3 regions of the Saccharothrix espanaensis DSM 44229 genome follow, and region 2 is predicted to be linked to each of the others. Evidence: riboswitches for the same ligand, from Rfam matches in the RefSeq annotation. Region 2 holds a riboswitch; each other region holds the start of a gene.

Region 1 (3,994 bases), 2.1 Mb from region 2:
TCTCGGACCCGGACGCCGGGTGGGAGACGTGCGCGGTCGTCGTGGACGGTGACCGGGTCGTGTCGACGGCCACGTTGCTGGACGAGACGCTGGTCCTGGACGGTCTGGAGGTCCCGGCCGGCCAGGTGGAACTGGTCGCCACCCACCGGGACTACGAGGGGCGCGGCCTGGTCCGGGAGCTGATGCGGTGGGCGCACGAGCGGTCGGCGGCGCGCGGGCAACTGGTGAACGTGATGCTGGGCATCCCGTACTTCTACCGGCGGTTCGGCTACACCTACGCCGTCCCGATCTCGCCGACGCGGGACGTCGTGGGCACGCCGCCGGCGAGCACGGACACGGTGCGCGAGGCGACGTTCGACGACATCCCGGCGATGGCGGCGTTGCAGGACGCCGAGCAGCGGCGGGCCGACCTTCGGATGCCGCACTCGGCGGGGCTGTGGCGTTGGCTGGTCGCGCGTGGCGGCAGCACCCAGTGGCTGGTGGAACGGGACGGGGTGCCGGTGGGCACCGGACGCTCGACGCCGCCGGACGAGGGCGTGCACTTGTGCGAGGTGGCGGCCATGGACGCGCCTGCGGTGCACGCGCTGGTCGCGCACACTGCGGCGACGGTGGCGAACGAACGGCCGGGCACGGTCGCGGGTGCGGCGCTCGAACCGCTCCTGGGGCCGACGCCGGAGGACGCGGCCTCGTACTACGTGCGGATCGCCGACCCGGTGGCGCTGCTGGACCACCTGCGTCCGGTGCTCGGCCGGCGGCTGGCCGCCTCGTCGTTCGCCGACGAGGCCGGCGAGGCCGTGGTGTCGTTCTACCGTTCGCACGTCCGGCTGCCGTTCAAGGCCGGCGAGGTGGGCCCGGTCGTCGCGGGCGGTGTGATGCAGGCACCGGGCGCGGCGGGCGGGGCCGGGGTGGCGCCGGACTTGCTGGAGTCCCTGCTGTTCGGCCCGCACGGCCTGGGCGGTCTGACCGCCAGGTTCCCCGACGTCTACCCAGGACCGAACGCCGACCTGATGCACGTCCTGTTCCCGCCGGTCCGGGCCGACCTGCTGACCTTCTACATCCCGTAACCAACCACCCCGACACCCACCCCACACCTCCGCCACCAGCAGCGCCTCCGGCGGGCGTCACCGCACGTCGGTGACCGGTATCGCCGGCCGTCAGCGCCCAGGCGACCCGATCACATCCGCTCGCGCCATCCGCAGGAGTCGCGGCAATCAAGCCCACCACCTCCCACTGCAAAGGCACCTCCGCCGACTCCTGCCATCCCGCCGAGCCGAGCCGCGCGGCTGGGTGCGGAGCGACGGCGCGCGGCGGGGGCACTGACCGGACGGTGGCGGGCAGACTGGCCACGTGTCCGACTACTACACCCCAGTGCTGTCGACGCTGCGACAGATCCGCGGCTTGAGCCCGTTCTTCGCCTTGGACGTGGGACGTCCCGCTTCCGACGCGGACGGCGGCGGTTGGCGGTCTGGGGACGATCTCGCGGATGGGGCGGTGCTGTCGGGCGCGTTGCGGGCCATCGGTGAGCGGTACCGGACTGGGGAGGCTCGGGTTTCCGCGTCCTTGTTCTTCCTCGGGTACACCGCTCGGCTGCTGTCCCCGACGGTCGCCGCGCACGCCGTGGGCGGGGTCGCGCCGGACATCCGGCCGGCGAACGTGTGGTGGCACTACGGGCCGGACGGGATGCGGGTGCGGATTGGCGAACCGGTCGCCGGGGTGTCGATCTCCGCGTCGTTGGAGCCGGTGGTGGCGGCGATCCGGGACGTGGTGCCGGTGGCGCGGGGGCTGTTGTGGGGTAACGCGGCGTCGTCCATCGCCGGGGCGTTGCGGACGGTGAGCCTCAGCGGCACGGCGTCCGCCGAGCAGTGCGTGGCGCTGGGCGAGCGACTGCTGGACGAGCCGCCGCTGCGGGGGTCCGGCGACTTCATCCCGTTCCCCGGCGAGGTGGCGTTCCGGCGGCGCAGTTGCTGCCTCTACTACCGCCTCGACGGCGGCGGGACCTGCGGCGACTGCCCGCTCCCGCAGCAGTGAGCCCCAGCGGCGGCCACGGCGCGTGCCGAGAGGGCGACCAGCTCGAAAGGCGCGGGACCGGACGTGACGAAAAGCTGGCGGCGTTATGAAAAGCGTCCGTCGTTGGGACTGAACCGCTCGGCCAGCCGGTGCGGTTACCTGCGGCATCGGGTCGATCAAGGACGGGATCAGGACAAAAGCGGCGCTTGATCGTGTGTGGTGCAGGTGAGGTGGACGACAACTCGTCTGGTCGGTTGTGCCCGGACGCGGCGCACATTTACGGTTCCACAGCCGCAGTGGACGGGAAGCCGGTGGGAATCCGGCGCGGTCCTCGCCACTGTGACCGGGGAGCCAACCCGCCGAGAACGTCACTGGTCGCGCGGTGCGACTGGGAAGACGCGGGGACGGTGTCGATCCGGGAGTCAGGAGACCGGCTGCGGCGCGAGTTGTTGTTGACCTTCCACGAGGTATGGAGGAGGCCGTCTTGACGAGCCCCGCGCACTCCCTGTCCATCCCCATCCCCAAGTGGGCCTACGCCGTCGCACTCGTCGCGCTGCTGATCACCTGGCTGGTCCTGCAGGAGAACGGCGTCGCGCTCGGTCACGCCGCCGAGTCGCTGCACGAGTTCTTCCACGACGGGCGGCACGCGCTCGGCGTCCCGTGCCACTAGGGCCGGCCGTGGACACCTACAAGAACCTCCTGCTGCGGGGCGTCGGTGCCGGTGGCATCGCCGGCCTGCTCGCGGGCCTGGTCGGCCTGGTCGTGGTCGAGGCGCCGATCCGGGCCGCGCTGGCCGTCGAAGAGGCCCGCGCCGCCGCCGAACCGGTCGAGCCCGGTGGGCACGACCACGGCGAGATGTTCGGCCGGGGCACCCAGGTGGTGGGCGGCGTGCTCGCCGCGGTGATCGTCGGGCTGGCGGTCGGCGCGCTGTTCGCCACCGCCTACGCCGGGTCGCGCCGCTGGTTCACCGGCCGGCGGCCGTTCGGCCGGAGCGTGACGCTCGCGGCGGCGGTGTTCGGGGCGGCGGCGCTGCTGCCGGCCGTCAAGTACCCGGCCAACCCGCCGGCGGTGGGCGACCCGGAGACGGTGGACTACCGGACGGTGCTCTACCTCGGGCTCATCGCGGCCGGGCTGCTGGTGGTGTTCGGGGCGAGTTTCCTGGCGTCCCGGCTGGAGCACCTGAGCGGGCCGGTCCGGTCCACCGTCGTCGCGCTGGCCGTGGTCGTCGCGTTCGCGGTGCTCCTGCTGGCCTTCCCCGCTCCGCCGGACGCGGTGCCGGCGGACATGCCGAGCACCGTGCTGTGGGAGTTCCGCCTGGCGTCACTCGCCGAGACGGCCACCCTGTGGCTGGGCCTCGGTGTCGTGTTCGGCCTGCTGGTCGACCCGGCTGTGCGCCGCGACAGCACCACCAAGGTGAAGGCCGTCGCCGTCTGAGCGACGTTCGACGCCGAGTGCCGCGCAGCGCCCGCCACCGTCCTCCGCGGTCCACACCGCGGGGGACGGTGGCGTTCAAGGCTGCGGCCTGCGGTGCTGCGGTTGCGGGACGGTGTGCGGCCGCAGCGGTCAGGTGCGCGGCTGCGGAGGTCAGGTGCGCAGGGCGGTGAGGGTGGGCAGGTCTACGCCGACCAGGGAGTCGCGAAAGATCCGGCGCTCGCCCGGCGGTACCGGCACGTCGCACGGCACCACCAGCACCGTGCACCCCGCCGCCACCGCCGAGGTCACGCCGGTCGGCGAGTCCTCGACCGCGATGCACGCCGCGGCGTCCACCCCGAGCAGGGCGGCGGCTTTCAGGTACGGGTCCGGGAGGGGCTTGTTGCGGCCTTCGACCTCGTCGCCGCACACCGTCACGTCGAACAGGTCGCGGCCGATGGTGTCCAGCGCGACCTCGGTCAACGCCCGTTCGGTCGACGTCACCAGCGCCATCGGCACGCCCGACGCCCGCACCGCGCGCAACGCGTCCTGGGCTCCCGGCCGCCACGGCAGACCG
Region 2 (3,994 bases):
AGTGGACGATGTGTCCATGGCGAGCACGCCGCCGCGGGCTTCGGCGAGCAGCGCGATGGAGTCGATCGGCAGGACGCCGCGGCTCCACAGCGAACCGTCGAACGACTCGTAGCTGCCGCGCTCGCGGGCCAGGTCGGCCGACGCCGACAGCGCGTGGTAGCCGATGTGCTCCATGCTGCGGTCGGCGAACTCCACGGCCTCCGGTGAACCGGGCACCAGCCGCAGGGTGAACAGGGCGTCGCTGAAGCCCATCAGGCCCAGCCCGATCGGCCGGTGCCGCAGGTTGGACCGGCTCGCCTCGGGGATCGTGTAGTAGTTGATGTCGATGACGTTGTCGAGCATGCGCACGGCCGTGTGGACCGTGTGCGCCAGCCGCTCGGCGTCGAGGCCGTGGGCCGTGACGTGGTTGGCCAGGTTGACCGAGCCGAGGTTGCACACCGCGACCTCGTCGGCGCTGGTGTTGAGGGTGATCTCGGTGCACAGGTTGGACGAGTGCACGACGCCGGTGTGCTGCTGCGGCGACCGCAGGTTGCACGGGTCCTTGAACGTGATCCACGGGTGGCCGGTCTCGAACAGCATGGTCAGCATGCGCCGCCACAGGTCCGTCGCGCGGACGCGCTTGAACACGCGGATCTCGCCGCGGTCGGCGGCTTCCTCGTAGCCGCGGTAGCGGGCGGTGAAGTCCAAGCCGTACGCGTCGTGCAGGTCCGGCGTTTCGTCCGGGGAGAACAGGGTCCACTCGGCGTCCGCCTCGACCCGGCGCAGGAACTCGTCGGGCACCCAGTTCGCGGTGTTCATGTCGTGCGTGCGCCGCCGGTCGTCGCCGGTGTTCTTGCGCAGGTCGAGGAACTCCTCGACGTCGATGTGCCACGTCTCCAGGTACGCGCACGCCGCGCCCTTGCGCTTGCCGCCCTGGTTCACCGCGACCGCCGTGTCGTTGGCGATCTTGAGGAACGGCACGACGCCCTGCGACTGGCCGTTGGTGCCCTTGATGTGCGCGCCCATGCCGCGCACCGGGGTCCAGTCGTTGCCGAGCCCGCCGGAGAACTTCGCCAGCAGTGCGTTGTTCTGGTAGCTCTGGAAGATGCTCTTCAGGTCGTCGTCCACCGTGGTCAGGAAGCACGACGAGAGCTGGGCGCGGGTGGTGCCGGAGTTGAACAGCGTGGGGGTTGAGCACATGAAGTCGAAGGCCGACAGCAGTTCGTAGAACTCGATCGCCCGCGCCTCGCGGTCGTCCTCGCGCAGCGCCAGCCCCATCGCGACCCGCATGAAGAACGCCTGCGGCAACTCGTACCGGACGCCGTGGTCGTGCAGGAAGTAGCGGTCGTACAGGGTCTGCATGCCCAGGAAGTCGAACATGGCGTCGCGCTCGGGGCGGATCGCCGCCGCGATCCGGGCCACGTCGAACGACTCCAACGCGGGGTCGAGCCGGTCCAGCGCGACGCCCAGCCGCACGTACTCGGGGAAGTAGTCCACATAGGACAGCTGCTCGGCGGTGGCCTCGACCGGTCGGCCCGCGACCCTGGTCAGCACCTCGCGGCGGAGCTGGTCGAGCAGCAGGCGGGCGGCGACGAAGGAGTAGTTCGGCTCGGTCTCGACCAGCGTCCGCGCCGACATGACCAGCGCGACGGCCAGTTCGTCGACCGTGATGCCGTCGTAGAGCGCCCGCCGGACCTCGGTGAGCACCGGCTCGGCCGGCACGTCGGACAGCCCCGCGCACGCCTCGCCGACGACGACCGCGATCCGCTCCCAGTCCACCGGGACCAGCGCGCCCTCGGCGTCCTTCATCCGGAACTCGACCGCGACGGGGGCGAGTTCGCGTGCCTTCGCGTGCTCGTCGCGGTACAGCACGTACGCGCGGGCGACCTTGTGATGACCGCCGCGCATCAGCACGAGTTCCACCTGGTCCTGGATCTGCTCGATGTGCAGTGCGGTGTCGGGGCGGGCGTGCTTGAGCAGCGCGCCCTCCGCCTGCGAGGTCAACTCCGCCACGAGCGGGTGCAGGTGCGACGCCGCTGCCGCGACCTCGCCCTCGACGGCCAGGAACGCCTTGGTCAAGGCCACCTGGATCTTGCCTGGGTCGAACGCCGAAACGCTGCCGTCGCGTCGGATCACCCGCACCTGGCTGACCCCGGTGGCCGTGGTTGTGGTCGACAAAGCCCTCTCCTCGCGAGCCTCAACGGCCCGGAGCACGCGGCGACCACACAGCGCGCGCACGACGGCGCGTCATCCGTGTCGGCCCGCCCACGAGGCCCCGGACACGCGCGCGCCGGCCGGCGCGCGCATCGCTGGCAGGTCTTCGGACTCGCGGACACCCGGCCTTCCAGCCGGACCTACTGGCCGTCGCTTCCCAGGAGCGCGTGCTCCCAGTGCTTCGTGACGGCGGTTGTTTCCGCTCACCGCTGCGGGGCAGTCCCGGATTCGCACCGGGTTCCCTCTTGCCTCCTCGGCCCTCGAAGAGGGCGTCGGAACCATCGACGGGCGGAACACTACATGTTGTAGATCGGTCCGCAACACGGCCCCACATGGGCGTGTCGCGGACCGAACCTCGGGTGACCCTGATCGCCGGCCGGCGTGGCAAGGGTGGCGTGGAGACGCGTGCCGGACCGCGGCAGCACCATCCACAATGGACTGATCACTCGTCGGTAACGTGACTTCACGGCGGAGGAGCCCGCCGAGATCACCGGCACCCCGGGGAACGCTGCCGACTGCGGCGGTGGAGTGACTTTTCCCGGATCATGGGAGACCGTCCAGGGGTGCGTTACTCTCGATCCCACTGGTGGTTCGCTCCGGGCGATGGTCGGCCGGAGCGAGGCAAGAGGGAACCCGGTGTGAGTCCGGGACTGCCCCGCAGCGGTGAACGGGAACGAAAGCCGTCAATGAAGCACTGCGCGTGAGCGTGGGAAGCGACGGCCGGTAGGAGCGTGCTGTGCGCCCGTGAGTCCGAAGACCTGCCACCGGTCCGCGCGCCCACCGGGCCCGCGGTGTCCGGTGGCCTCTCGGGAGGGCTGCGGCGGACGCGGCTCGTGCCGCCCGCGAAGCGTCCCCGGGAATCCTCCGGCGTTCACGCACGCTCGCGAGGAGAGAGCCAGTGACCAGCGGAATCGGTGCCACCGTCCTGGGCTACCCCCGGATCGGTCCACGTCGGGAACTCAAGCGGGCCGTCGAGCGCTACTGGGTCGGGCGCACCGACCAGGACGCCCTGCTCGCCACGGCCGCCGAACTGCGCGCGGCCGGCTGGGCGGAGCTGCGCGACGCCGGGCTGGACTCGGTGCCGTCCAACACCTTCTCGTTCTACGACCACGTCCTGGACACCGCGTTCCTGGTGGGCGCGGTCCCGGCGCGCTACCGGCGCGAGTCGGAGCTGGACAGCTACTTCGCGGCGGCCCGGGGCACCGACGACCTGCCGCCGTTGGAACTGACCAAGTGGTTCGACACCAACTACCACTACCTGGTGCCCGAGATCGACCCCGGGACGGAGTTCCGACTGGCCGGTGACAAGCCGCTCGCGGAGTACCGCGAGGCCCGCGCGCTCGGGATCACGACCCGGCCGGTGGTCCTCGGGCCGGTGACGTTCCTGTTGCTGGCCAAAGGAACGAACCCGTTGGCCCGGTTGGATGACTTGGTGGACGTCTACGTCGAGCTGCTGGTGGCGCTGGCGGCCGAAGGTGCGCCGTGGGTGCAGCTCGACGAGCCGGCGTTCGCCGCCGACCGCTCGGAGGACGAACTGGCCGCGCTCGGCCGTGCCTATACCCGCCTGGCAGACCTGCACTCGCGGCCGAAGCTGCTGGTCACCGGCTACTACGGGTCTCTTGGCCCGGCGCTGGAAGTGCTGGCCGGCACCGCCGTCGAAGCGATCGGCGTCGATCTCGTCGCGGGCCCGGTGGACGGCATCGCGAGCGTGCCCGCGCTGCGGGACAAGACGCTGGTCGCCGGCGTGGTCGACGGCCGCAACGTGTGGCGCACCGACCTGCGGCAGGCGCTGGCCACCGCC
Region 3 (3,994 bases), 2.8 Mb from region 2:
CCGACGCCGTACAGCCTGCCGGTCATTCGTCCTCGCTCGCGATCGCGTTGACGGCCGCCGCGGTCATGGCGCTGCCGCCGCGCCGACCGCGCACGACCAGGTGCTCCAGCCCGCTCTCGGCGAGCGCCTGCTTGGACTCGGCGGCCCCGATGAACCCGACCGGGATGCCCAGCACGGCGGCCGGCCGGGGCGCGCCCGCGGCGACCAGGTCGAGCAGGTGGAACAGGGCGGTCGGGGCGTTGCCGATGGCGACCACCGCGCCGCCGAGCCGTTCGCCCCACAGCTCCAGCGCGGCGGCGCTGCGGGTGTTGCCCAGCTCCTCGGCCAGCGCGGGCACCCTCGGGTCGCCGAGCAGGCACAGCACCTCGTTGTCGGCGGGCAGCCTGCGCCGGGTCACGCCGGACGCGACCATCTGCGCGTCGCACAGCACCGGCGCGCCGGCCAGCAACGCCTCCCGGGCGGCGGAGACGACCCCGGGGGAGTAGCCGATGTCGTCGACCAGGTCGACCATGCCGCACGCGTGGATCATCCGCACCGCGACCCGCGCGACGTCCGTCGGCAGGCCCGACAGGTCGGTCTCGGCGCGGATGGTGGCGAACGACCGCCGGTAGATCTCCGCGCCGTCCTTGATGTAGCTGGTCACCTGATCTCCTCGTACCCGTCGCCGGTCGCGACGAACTCCACCACGTCGCCCGCGGGCCGGCCGCACCGCCGGGCGCAGCCCGACCAGTGCACCTGGCCCCGGTGCGGGGTGCCGATCCAGCGGGCCGCGTCGGCGCGCACGTCGGTCAGCGACTTCGCGCAGCCCGGCCGGCCGGTGCACGCGGTCACCCCGCGCCACGGCGACGCGGGGTCGGTGAACAGCCCCGACGTGTCAGTGCCGGCGGGCACCACGACGCTGCGCCACGGCGTGATCCGGACCGGCGTGCCGGCCAGCAGCCGTGCGTCCAACCGGCCCAGCGGCACGCCCGCCACGAGGCGGTCCGCCGGGGGTGGGGAGGCTGAGGCCGGACCGGTGGAAGCTGGGCCGGTGGAAGCTGGGCCGGGTGCGACTGGGCCGGGTGAGGTTGGGCCGGGTGCGACCGGGATCACAGTCGCGGTAAGGGTTCTGGGGCTCGAAGTGGCCAGGGCGGGGGTGGTGGTGCTCAGGGAGGCGGTGATCTTCCGCACACCGTCGTCCACTTCGGACAAACGCCACGCGGTGTCGCGGATCGCCTGGAACTCCTCGGCGGCGGCGACCACGGCGGCGACCGGGTCGGTCACGCGCAGTCCCGAATCCTGGCCGGCCAGGAACAGCGCGTCACCCACCAGGCCGATGTCGCCGCCCAGGCCGCTGACCGCCTCACCGATCGTGACCAGGAAGCGTCCGGGCAGGTAGGCCAGTGCGGGGACCCGGCACAGCGCGGCGTCCACGGCGTCCACCAGGTCCTGGTTGTCCTCCAGCGGCGCGGCGATGATGTTGCGCATCCGCTCGTGGGTCGGCGAGGGCAGCAGGCCGGCCTCGCGCAGACGTGCGCCCAGCTCGTGCTCCGCACCCGGTGTCAGGCCCCTGATCTGCACGTTCGCCCGTGACGTGAGTTCGATCGTGCCGTCGCCCAGGTCCAGCGCGGCCTGCCGGACGACGTCGAACCGGTCGGCGGTCAGCGTGCCGCCGGGCACCCTGACCCGCGCCAGCCCGCCGTCCGCGGCCCGGTGCACGTCGACCGCGCCGGGGCAGGCGTCGGGGCGTTCACGGTCCTGGGGCATGGGCTGGATGCTAACCGCCCGTTAGGGTGACTTCCGAACGGCGAAGCAACAGGAGGAAGCCGGTGTGAATCCGGCGCGGTCCCGCCACTGTGACCGGGCGCGAGCCCGGGAGTCAGGAACTCCGCCCGCCGTCCCCTACGACCTGGGGCGAGGACCCCCGAGGGATGGAGCCCGCACGTGATCCTGCTGCTGTCGACCTCTGACACGGACCTGCTGTCCGCCCGTTCGAGCGGTGCGGACTACCGACTGGGCAACCCCGCCCGGCTGACCGCCGACGACCTGCCCGCCCTGCTGGAGGGCGTCGACCTGGTGGTGGTGCGCATCCTGGGCGGGCGGCGGATGTGGGAAGAGGGCCTGGACCGGCTGCTCGCCGGCCCCCGCCCGGTGGTGGTGCTGGGCGGTGAGCAGAACCCGGACGCGCCGCTGATGGAGCTGTCCACCGTGCCCGGCGGCGTCTGCGCCGAGGCGCACGCCTACCTGGCCCACGGCGGCCCGGTGAACCTCGCCGAGCTGCACAAGTTCCTGTCCGACACGGTCCTGCTGACCGGGTTCGGCTTCAACCCGCCCGAGGCGGCGCCGAACTGGGGCGTGCTGGAGCGGCCCGAGCCGGCGGGGTCGGTCGAGTCGGTTGGGCCTGTCGAGTCGGCTGAGTCGGTTGAGACGGGCCGTGCGAGGCCGGTGGTGGCGGTGTTGTACTACCGGGCGCACCACGTGGCCGGGAACACGGCGTTCGTGCACGCGCTGTGCGACGCGATCGAGGAAAAGGGCGGCCGGGCGCTGCCGGTGTACTGCGCGTCCTTGCGCACGGCGGAGCCGGCGTTGCTGGCGGAGCTGCGCAAGGCCGACGCGCTGGTCGTCACGGTGCTGGCGGCGGGCGGGACGAAGCCCGCGACCGCGTCGGCCGGTGGCGACGACGACGCGTGGGACGTGGGCGCGCTGGCCGAGCTGGACATCCCGATCCTGCAAGGGCTCTGCCTGACCAGCAGCCGTGCGGCGTGGGACGGGAACGACGACGGTCTGTCCCCTTTGGACACCGCGACCCAGGTGGCGATCCCCGAGTTCGACGGCCGGATCATCACCGTCCCGTTCTCCTTCAAGGAGATCGACGAGGACGGCCTGACCGTGTACGTGGCAGACCCGGAGCGGGCGCTGCGCGTGGCCGGGATCGCGGTGCGGCACGGGAGGCTGCGGCACATCCCGCCGGCCGACCGCAAGGTCGTGATCATGCTGTCGGCCTACCCGACCAAGCACTCGCGGATCGGCAACGCGGTCGGCCTGGACACCCCGGCCAGCGCGGTCCGGCTGCTGGCGGCGTTGCGGGACAACGGTTACGACATCGGCGACGAGCTGCCGGGCGTGGCCGAGCTGGACGGTGACGCGCTGATCCACGCGCTCATCGCGGCCGGCGGCCAGGACGTCGACTGGCTGACCGAGGAGCAGCTCCAGGGCAACCCGGTGCGGCTGCCCGCCGCGCGCTACCGCGAGTGGTACGCGACGCTGCCCGAGGACACCCGCGAGGACATGGAACGGCACTGGGGCCAAGCGCCCGGCGAGCTGTTCGTGGACCGGTCGAAGGACCGCGAGGGCGAGATCGTGCTGGCCGGCCTGCGATCGGGCAACGTGGTGGTGATGGTGCAGCCGCCGCGCGGGTTCGGCGAGAACCCGATCGCCATCTACCACGACCCGGACCTGCCGCCCAGCCACCACTACCTGGCCGCCTACCGGTGGCTGGAGGCCGAGTTCGGCGCGGACGCCGTGGTGCACGTCGGCAAGCACGGCAACCTGGAGTGGCTGCCCGGCAAGACGGTCGGCATGTCCGCCGGCTGCGGCCCGGACGCGGCGCTGGGCGACCTGCCGCTGATCTACCCGTTCCTGGTCAACGACCCGGGCGAGGGCACGCAGGCCAAGCGCCGCGCGCACGCCACCCTGGTCGACCACCTGGTGCCGCCGATGGCCCGCGCGGACAGCTACGGCGACATCGCGCGCCTGGAGCAGCTGCTCGACGAGCACGGCAACATCGCCGCGATGGACCCGGCCAAGCTGCCCGCGATCCGCGCGCAGATCTGGACCCTGATCCAGGCCGCGAAGCTGGACCACGACCTGGGCCTGGACGACCGGCCGCACGACGCCGAGTTCGACGAGCTGATCCTGCACGTGGACGGCTGGCTGTGCGAGATCAAGGACGTCCAGATCCGCGACGGCCTGCACGTCCTGGGCCAGGCCCCGACCGGTGACACCCGGGTCAACC

The links. Region 2 has a riboswitch for cobalamin ahead of BN6_RS23800 (ribonucleoside-diphosphate reductase subunit alpha). Riboswitches for the same ligand answer to the same signal wherever they lie in the genome.
Region 1: linked by a shared signal. The riboswitch ahead of BN6_RS15350 (CbtB domain-containing protein) and the one ahead of BN6_RS23800 (ribonucleoside-diphosphate reductase subunit alpha) in region 2 are both predicted to bind cobalamin.
Region 3: linked by a shared signal. The riboswitch ahead of cobN (cobaltochelatase subunit CobN) and the one ahead of BN6_RS23800 (ribonucleoside-diphosphate reductase subunit alpha) in region 2 are both predicted to bind cobalamin.

Annotation. Positions count from the first base shown of each region.
Region 1 is NC_019673.1:3,361,140-3,365,133, reverse strand. Features, by position in the region: gene BN6_RS15360 (GNAT family N-acetyltransferase) at 1-1,064, shown strand, start outside; gene BN6_RS15355 ((2Fe-2S)-binding protein) at 1,348-2,028, shown strand; cobalamin riboswitch at 2,285-2,460, shown strand; gene BN6_RS15350 (CbtB domain-containing protein) at 2,492-2,677, shown strand; gene BN6_RS15345 (CbtA family protein) at 2,686-3,441, shown strand; gene BN6_RS15340 (HAD family hydrolase) at 3,592-3,994, opposite strand, start outside.
Region 2 is NC_019673.1:5,496,473-5,500,466, reverse strand. Features, by position in the region: gene BN6_RS23800 (ribonucleoside-diphosphate reductase subunit alpha) at 1-2,157, opposite strand, end outside; cobalamin riboswitch at 2,274-2,491, opposite strand; cobalamin riboswitch at 2,764-2,973, shown strand; gene metE (5-methyltetrahydropteroyltriglutamate--homocysteine S-methyltransferase) at 3,092-3,994, shown strand, end outside.
Region 3 is NC_019673.1:2,732,688-2,736,681, forward strand. Features, by position in the region: gene BN6_RS12525 (precorrin-2 C(20)-methyltransferase) at 1-26, opposite strand, end outside; gene BN6_RS12530 (precorrin-8X methylmutase) at 23-643, opposite strand; gene BN6_RS12535 (hypothetical protein) at 640-1,746, opposite strand; cobalamin riboswitch at 1,754-1,887, shown strand; gene cobN (cobaltochelatase subunit CobN) at 1,924-3,994, shown strand, end outside.